Regions from separate parts of the Sphingomonas agrestis genome, predicted to be linked through region 2. Evidence: predicted binding sites of a transcription regulator. Region 2 holds the regulator's gene; the other holds the start of a gene.
What was found. The regulator LexA, encoded in region 2, represses DNA repair genes until DNA is damaged. The targets are predictions, from matches to a motif close to GTTCCNCNCTTGTTCT.
Positions count from the first base shown of each region.

Region 1: the regulator LexA is predicted to act here: its motif matches at 1,780-1,795, upstream of RZN05_RS19020 (ImuA family protein).

Region 1 covers NZ_JAWJEJ010000002.1:613,910-618,317, forward strand. Annotated here, with positions in the region: gene RZN05_RS19015 (M3 family metallopeptidase) at 1-1,680, opposite strand, end outside; gene RZN05_RS19020 (ImuA family protein) at 1,834-2,583, shown strand; gene RZN05_RS19025 (DUF6504 family protein) at 2,624-4,408, shown strand, end outside.
Region 2 covers NZ_JAWJEJ010000001.1:1,525,776-1,530,183, reverse strand. Annotated here, with positions in the region: gene RZN05_RS06565 (ComEC/Rec2 family competence protein) at 1-1,811, shown strand, start outside; gene lexA (transcriptional repressor LexA) at 1,805-2,503, opposite strand; gene RZN05_RS06555 (molybdopterin molybdotransferase MoeA) at 2,557-3,741, opposite strand; gene RZN05_RS06550 (PilZ domain-containing protein) at 3,782-4,408, opposite strand, start outside.

The DNA.
Region 1 (4,408 bases), on a different contig from region 2:
GTGCTTGGCGTAGCGGTTGAGCACGTCGGGGGTGAGCAACCAATTCTCGTTCACCTGGCTTGGATATTCGACGAAGTCGCGCGGCGTGCCGGCGAGCCCAGGATAGTAGACATTGCCGAGCAGGCTGTGCAGGGCATGGCCGAATTCGTGAAACAGCGTGCTCGCATCATCGACGCTGATCAGCGTCGGCTCGCCTGCCGCGCCCTTGGTGAAATTGTTGTTGTTCGAGGCGAGGACGATCTTCGAACCGCGCAGCCCCGAGCGCCCGCGATAGCTCGTTGCCCAGGCGCCCGAGCGCTTTCCAGCGCGGGCGAAATTGTCGAGATAGAAGATGCCTACCTCGGCACCGGTGGCACGATTGGTGACCAGGAAGGTGCGCACGTCCGGGTGGAAGACGGGTACGCTGCCGGTATTTTCCTTGAAGTAGAGATCGTAGAGCCGGCCCGCGGCGTAGAACGCGCCCTGCACGATCTGGTCGAGCTGGAGGTAGGGCTTCACCTCATTCTCGTCCAAGTCATACTTCGCTTTCCGGACCTTCTCGGCATAGAAGCGATAGTCCCACGGCTCGATCGTCAGCTTGGCGCCTTCTTTTGTCGCAAGCGCCTGCATGTCGGCGACTTCCTCGCGCACCCGCGCCACCGCGGCGGGCCACACCGCCATCATCAGCTTCGACGCGTTCTCGGGCGTCTCGGCCATCGTATCGTCCATTCGATACCAAGCGTGGTTCTTGAAGCCGAGCAGCTTGGCGCGTTCCTGTCGCAGCTTGAGGATCTGCGCGATCGTCGCGTTGGTGTCGTTCGCGTCGCCGTTATCGCCGCGGTCGACGAACGCCTTGTAGACCTTCTCGCGCAGCGCTCGGTTGGTCGAATACATCAGGAAGGGCTGGACAGACGAACGCGTGTTCTTGATTGCCCATTTGCCCGCCTGGCCGCGGTCGTTGGCCTCCTCGGCGAGGCTCGCCTTGAAGCTGTCGGCAAGGCCCGCGAGATCGGCTTCGCTGTCTAGGACGATTGCGGTCTCCTCATCGGCGAGGACTTTGCGGCTGAACTCGGTGTAGGCGGTGGCAAGCGCCTGGTTGATCCGCTTGACTTCCGCCTTGCCGGCTTCGTCGAGCAGCGCGCCCGAGGTGACGTAATCGCGATAGGTCCGCTCGAGCAGCCGCATCTGCTGCGCGTTGAGCCCGGCCTTGGCGCGGCCGTCATAGACTGCCTTCACCCGCGCGAACATCCTGGGATCGAGGCTCATCTCGGTAAAGAACGCCGAGAGCTTCGGGCTCCATTCCTTGGCGATCGCCTGGACCTGCGGGCTGGCGAGATTGCTCTGATAGACGCCCCACACCGCGAACAGTCGGTTCATCTCCTCGCCCGAGCGCTGGTCCGTCTCGATCGTATTAGCGAAGGTCGGCGCGGCGGGGTTGTCGCGGATCTTGGCCTGCTCGGCGCGGGCATTGGTCATCGCGCGTTCGAAGGCGGGCGCGAACATCGCCGGCGACACTTTGTCCCACTGCGGCACCCCTTCGTGCGGTCCGGGCCATGGGGCGAGCAGCGGCGCGGGATCGGGGGTGGCGGCAGGGGCGGGCGAAGTCTGGGTCTGGCTTTGCGGCATGGCGGATCCGGATACAGGCGTGGCGGCGGCGAGCGCGGTGGTCGCGATCAACGCGAGCCGGAGCGAATGGGTCATGAAAGCGGTTCCCCAAATGGGTCAGGATGCCAGCACGATAGGGGCGGGGGCCGGCAGGACGCAACCCATTGAGGCAATGGGTTGACTCTCGCGGGCATAGGAACAGAATAGGAACATTGTCGTTCCCGAGTCGTGAGTGTCCGCTGCCCGCCTATGGCCGATCCTGCCGTCCTTGCCCAGCTTCGCGCGCAATTGCGCGCGGTTGAGACCAAGGGATATCGCCGCCGCCCGGCGCTGCCCTTCGGGATCGAGGCGATCGATTCGCGGATCGCCGATGGCGGCCTGCGGCTCGATGCGCTGCATGAAGTCGCGGCGGGAACGTGCGACATGGCCGACGATTGCTCGGCGACCTTGTTCATGGCCGGGATCGCCGCGCGCGCCTGGGGCCCGGTGCTGTGGGTGGTGCAGCGGCGCGACCTGTTCGCGCCAGGCGTGGCGCAGGTCGGGCTCGATCATAAGCGGCTGATCTATGCCGAGGCGGCCGACGATGCCGAGCTGCTTGCGATCATGGAGGAAGGGCTGCGGCATCGCGGACTCGGTGCAGTGATCGGCGAGGCGAGGCGCGCCGACATGACCGCGACGCGGCGACTGCAGCTTGCGGCCGAGGGCGGACGGACGATCGCGCTGCTGATGAAGCGTGCGGCGCGCGAGGGCGCCGATCCGATCGGCATGCCGTCGGCGGCAGTGACGCGCTGGCGGGTGACGTCGGCGCCGTCGAGCCCGTTGCCGGTGGCCGGAGTCGGGCGCGCGCGCTGGCGGCTGGCGCTGGCGCGGCAAAAGGGCGGCGAGGGTTTCGAGATCGAAGTGGAGGCAAGCGATGCAACGGGTCGCTGCGCTCTTCCTTCCGCTGTGGCCGATCGAAAGGCTGTGGCGGGCGGAAGCGCGAACCGCCACGCCGCCTGAGCCGCGCGCGGCGGCTTCGCTTGATCCACTGCGTGAAGCGGTGGCGAAGGAACAGGAACATGCGTGCTCGGTCCCGCGCGGCGGCGGCTGGCGCCCCGGCGCGCGCTGGGCCCGCGAGGACGAACTCGGCAAGGTCGCATTGCCCCCGGTGACGCGCGCGCGGGCGCGGCACGAGGTCGGCCGCAAGGACGAAGCGGCGGCGAACCCGTTCCGGACGATGCCGGCAGATGATGGGGTGACCGCCAAATACCTCCCCGGAACGGGGAGGGGGACCGCGCCCGTAGGGCGTGGTGGAGGGGGCGTACCACGAGGGGTGCCTGATGAGGAGAGCCCCCTCCACCATGCTTCACATGGTCCCCCTCCCCGTTCCGGGGAGGAACTGCCCCCCCTCGTCACCAGCATCCGCAACGGCAGCCGTGTCGAGATCGCCGCTGCCTGCCCGCTGTCTCAGTCGCTCGGGCTGCGCTCCGGCATGGCGGTGACCCAGGCGCGCGCGCAAGTGCCCGGGCTCGACATCCGCCCCGCCGATCCGGCGGGGGACCAGGCACATCTCGCCAACCTCGCGCTTGCGCTGGCGCGGCGCTGGTCGCCGAGCGTGGCGATTGAAGGCGACGACACCTTGTTCCTCGACTTGACCGGCGTCGCGCACCTCCACGGCGGCGAGGCGGCGATGGCGGCGCGGTTGCGGCGCATACTCGCACGGCTCGGCTACACCGCGCGCATCGCGATCGCCGACACACCGGGTGCCGCCTGGGCACTCGCGCATTATGCCCCGACGCTGTGCCCTCCCGAGGGCCAGGTTGAAAAGCTCGCTCCGCTCCCGATCGAGGCATTGCGCATCGATGTCGCCGCGGTGGAGCTTCTCCACCGGCTCGGCGTGCGGACAATCGGCCAGCTCGCCGTGATGCCGCGCGCGCCGCTGGTCCGCCGTTTCGGTGCCGGGCTCGCCACGCGGCTGGAGCAGGCGCTCGGCCGGCTGCCCGAGCCGTTCTATCCCGTGGTCCCGCCTGAGCCGATCGCGGTCGTCCAGCGCTTCGCCGAGCCGATCGCCACGGCAGAGGCGATCGAGCATTGGCTGGGCACGCTGGTCCCCCGCCTTGCCGCCGCGCTCGAGGCCGAGGGGCTGGGCGTCCAGGCATTGGAATGCATCGCCGCGCGCGTCGACGGCGTTTCCCAGCGCATCCGCATCGGGCTCGCCCGGCCCAATCGCGATCCCGTGCACCTGCTCCGCCTGCTCAAGCGCCGGATCGAGGATGTCGAGCCCGGATACGGCATCGACGCCATTGCCCTCCACGTCCGCCGCGCCGGCCCGCTCGGTCCCGAGCCGCTGGTCGAGCGATTGGACGAGGAGGCGGCGCCCGACATCGCCACCTTGGTCGACACGCTGGCGACGCGGATCGGCCAGCGGCGGATGTGGCGGATGCGCCCGGTCGAGAGCGATGTGCCCGAGCGTGCGGCAACGCGGATGGCGGTGCTCGATCCGCCTGCACGCGGCGGCGCGCGGCCCAGGATCGATGCGGTCGGCCAGCTCGATCGCAGCCCGGCGCTGCATCCCTGGCATCCCGAATGGCCCAAGCCGGCACGGCTGCTGCGCCGGCCCGAGCGGCTCGACCATGTCCTGGCCGAGCTGCCCGACCATGCCCCACGCCGCTTCACCTGGCGCGGCCGGCCGCACCGGGTGGTGCGCGCCGACGGGCCCGAGCGGGTGCATGGCGAATGGTGGAAGCGCGCCGCCGAGGCTGCGCATGTCCGCGACTATTTCCGCGTCGAAGACGAAGAGGGGCGGCGTTACTGGCTGTTCCGTCGCGGCGACGGCGAGCAGCCC
Region 2 (4,408 bases):
GGCCGGCGGTCGTGCTGATGACCGGGCAGGTCGAGCGCGTCGAGCAATTGCCGGCGCGCGACATGGTGCGGGTAACGCTGGCGCCGCTGGGTCATGCCGATCTGCCGCCGCGGCTGCGGATCAACCTAGCTATCGGCGATGCGCCGAAGGATCTCGCACGCGGCACCGTGATCCGGCTGCGCGCACGGCTGATGCCGCCGCCGTCCGCGGCGGTGCCGGGGGCGTATGACTTTGCGCGCGTGGCGTGGTTCGCCGGGCTGGGCGCGACCGGCAAGGGATTCTCGCCGGTCGAGATCGTGCGCCCGGCGGCGACTCCCGGCGCGGACCTGCGCACGCGGCTGTCGGGGCATATCCAGTCGCGCATTGCCGGGAGCGCCGGCGGCATCGCCAGCGCGCTCGCCACCGGCGACCAGGGCGCGATCGCCGAGGTGGATTCGGAGGCGATGCGGCGATCGGGGCTCGCGCATCTGCTCTCGGTGAGCGGGCTACACGTCACGGCGGTAACCGCTGCGGCGATGCTGCTGGTGCTCAAGCTGCTCGCGCTGAGCCCGACTTTGGCGCTGCGCTGGCGGCTGCCCTTGGTCGCGGCGGGGGCGGGCGCGCTCGCGGCGATCGGCTATACGCTGCTGACCGGCGCCGAGGTGCCGACGATCCGATCGTGCGCGGCGGCGTTGCTGGTGCTGCTCGCGCTCAGCCTGAGGCGCGAGGCGATCACGCTGCGGCTGGTGGCGGCAGGGGCGTTCGTCGTGTTGCTGCTCTGGCCAGAGGCGCTGGCCGGGCCGAGCTTCCAGTTGAGCTTCGCCGCGGTGACGGCGATCGTGGCGCTGCACGAGGGCCCGCGGGTGCGCGGCTGGTTTCGGCGGCGCGAGGAGGGGCAGGGGCGGCGCCTGCTGCGCGGGCTGGCGTCGCTACTGCTCACCGGCATCGCGGTCGAGCTGGTGCTGATGCCGATCGGACTATTTCATTTCCACAAGGCCGGCATCTACGGCGCGCTGGCCAATATCGTCGCGATCCCGCTGACCACCTTCGTCATAATGCCGCTCGAGGCACTGGCACTGGCGCTCGACCTCGCCGGGCTCGGCGCGCCGGCCTGGTGGCTGACGGCGCGGGCGCTCGACCTGCTGCTGTGGCTGGCGCATGCCACGGCCTCGGCGCCGGGTGCCGTTGCAGCGTTGCCGGCGATGCCCGGCGGGGCGTATGCGCTGATCGTCGTCGGCGGGCTATGGGTGGCGCTGTGGCGGACGCCGGTGCGCTGGATCGGCGCGGCGCCGTTCGCGGCGGGGCTCGCCTGGGCGCTGGCGACGCCGGCGCCCGACCTGCTGGTGACGGGCGACGGGCGGCACCTGGCGATCCGGATGTCGAACGGCGAGATGGCGCTGCTGCGCGACAGGGCAGGGGACTATACCCGCTCGATGCTCGGCGAGAATAGCGGCGCGGAGGAGGATCTTGCGCTGCTCTCCGAGGCGCCGGACGCGCGGTGCAGCCCTGATCTGTGCCTGATCGACGTGCGATCGGGTGTCCGGCGCTGGCGCGTGCTGGCGACGCGGAGCGGGTACCTGGTGCCGTGGCGGGAGATGATCGACCTGTGCGGCAAGACCGATATCGTGGTCAGCGAGCGACGACTGCCGCCGGGCTGCACGCCGCGCTGGCTCAAGCTGGACCGCGAAATGCTGGCCAGAACGGGTGGTGTAGCGATCAGCTTCGCCGATGCGCGGGTTCGCACCGTGCGGCGCGGCACGGCGCATCCCTGGCTAAACCCGTTGACGGTGCAGCCGCCATATGCCGCGCCGTCCCCGCAGCCTGCTCAGTAGCGGCGCAGCAACCCGGCGAGCTTGCCCTGCACCCGGACCTGATCGGGCCGGTAGCGCTGGGCGCTATAGTCCCGGTTCGCGGGGTCGAGCCGGACCATCGCGCCTTCCTTGCGGAAATATTTCAGCGTCGCCTCGGCATCGTCGATCAGCGCGACGATGATCTCGCCGTCGCGCGCGGTCTCGGTGCGGCGGATCAGCGCATAATCGCCGTCGAGAATGCCCGCCTCGACCATCGAATCACCCGCGACTTCGAGCGCGTAATGCTCGCCCGATCCGAGCAGCGCGGCGGGGACGGGGAGCATCGACGCGCCTTCGAGCGCCTCGATCGGCGTACCCGCGGCGATGCGGCCGTGGAGCGGGATCTCGACGACGTCGTTGGCCGGCGACGGCGGCGTTGAGCCGGACGAAATTGACCGCGAAGTTGACGAAGTTGACTGCTCCATCGCGCGCGTCTTGCCCGCCGGCTTGGCGTCGCCGCGCTCGGGCACGCGCAGCACTTCGAGCGCGCGGGCACGATTGGGCAGGCGGCGGATGAACTCGCGTTCCTCGAGCGCGCTGATCAGCCGGTGCACGCCCGACTTCGACTTGAGATCGAGCGCCTCCTTCATTTCCTCGAACGAGGGCGAAACGCCGGTCTCGGCCAGGCGATCGGCAATGAAGCAGATTAGCTCGTGCTGCTTGCGCGTGAGCATCCAGGTCCTCCTAGAACAGATTGGGAACGTTTATGCAATGTTCCCGGCGCTTGTCAAGCGACGTCGAGGATTTCCACCGAGTCGCCGATTTGAGCCGGCGGCGCGCCCCGCGCGCGGACGATCAGGCAGGTCGCGCGGGCGAGCGTACGCAGCATCGAGCTGTCCTGGATCGTGGTGGCGAAGACGCGCCCGTCGCGCTGCTCGGCGCGGAGATAATCGCTGCGATCGCCACTGGCGGGCAGGGGTTCGCCCAGGACCGCCGGGCGGGTGCGCGGCATTGGATCGCCCGCGCCTGAAAGCGCCGCGACCACGGGCCGCACGAAGAGCAAGGTGGTGACGAAGGCCGATACCGGATTGCCGGGAAGCCCGAGCACCAGCGTCTCGCCGAGCCGGCCGGCCATCATCGGCTTGCCCGGACGTAGCGCGACCCGCCAGAAGTCGATCGTCGCGCCGACTGCCTTGAGCGCAGGCTGGACGAGATCGTGGTCGCCGACCGAGGCGCCGCCGCTGGTGACGAGCAGATCGGCGTCGACCGCGCGGAACGCGGCCTCGAGTGCGTCCTGGCGGTCAGGGAGGATGCCTAGGTCGATCAACTCGACGGGCAGCCCGGCGAGTTGCGCGGCGAGCATCAGCCGATTGGTCTCGGGAAGCTGGGCCTCGCCGATCGGCGCGCCGGGCGGGACGAGTTCGTCGCCGGTCGCGGCGAGCGCGACACGGACCTTCCGGGAGACGGCGACCGTCCCGTGGCCCGCGGTGCCGAGCAGCGCCAGCGCGGCCGGGGTGAGGCGATCGCCGGCGCGGACCAGCGGATCGCCTTCCGAGAAGTCGAGGCCGCGGCGGCGGACGTTGCGGCCGAGATGCGCGGGGCCTTCGCCGTCGAGCGATACGCGATCGCCCTCACGGCGCGCTTCCTCCTGGACGAGGACGGTGTCGGTGCCGGTGGGCAGGGGCGCGCCGGTGAAGATCCGCACCGCATCGCCCGGCCCTGCCTCGCCGGCAAAGGCGCGACCGGCAGCGCTCTCGCCGATCACGCGCCAAGGGCCGGGCAGGTCGCCGAAGCGTATCGCGTAGCCGTCCATCGCCGAGAGGTCGGCATAAGGCTGGGTGCGTAGCGCGGTGATGTCGGTAGCGGCCCAGCGACCGGCCGCCTCGGCCAGCGCGACCCGCTCGACCGGCAAGGGCCGAGCGAGCGCCAGCAGGCGGGACTGGGCTTCGGCGACGGGGAGCAGTTTGGGCATTACCCGGCTTTGGGCCGGGAAGCGCCCGCGACGCAAGCGCTCAGCCTTCCCGCGGCGCCCTTCCGCCTGAGACCATGCTGAGGTCGCGCGGGCGCAGCGGCAGGCGGAACTCGCAGAGGATGCGATTATGCGCGGCCTCGATCACGTTCGCCGGGCCGCCGCCGATCTCAGGGAGCGACACCCAGAGCTGGGCGCCCGGGGCGAGCGCGGCGCGGGTCTCGAGTTCGACGAGGTGCGCAGTGATCCCGCGGACGCGCGCATTCCACCAGCGCACACCCTCGCGCACGCTGGCCGGCGCATCGAGCCGGATCGCGTGCTTGTCGGGAATCATGCCTTCGCTCTCGATGTTCTGTGGAGTCGGCGTGGTGCGCGCCTGGGCGCGCTGGGCGTGGCGGAACCACGGCATGAGCGTCTGCCAGCCGAGTTCCTCGTGGAAGGCAATGCCGGCCTGGCCGTCGCGGATCCAGCGGACGATGCCGTCGAGCGGGCGCAGCGCATCGAAGGTGAGGTGAACCGCATCGCCGACCGCGAGCTCGAGCCGCGTGTCGATGCCGACGCCGCCCTGCGAGATGTTGCGCGTGCGGGCATGCTCGACCTTGCCGCCACTGCGGATCGACACGAGCTGGTTGATCTCGACGCGCGGCATCGCCCGGCGCTCGGCGGGGAG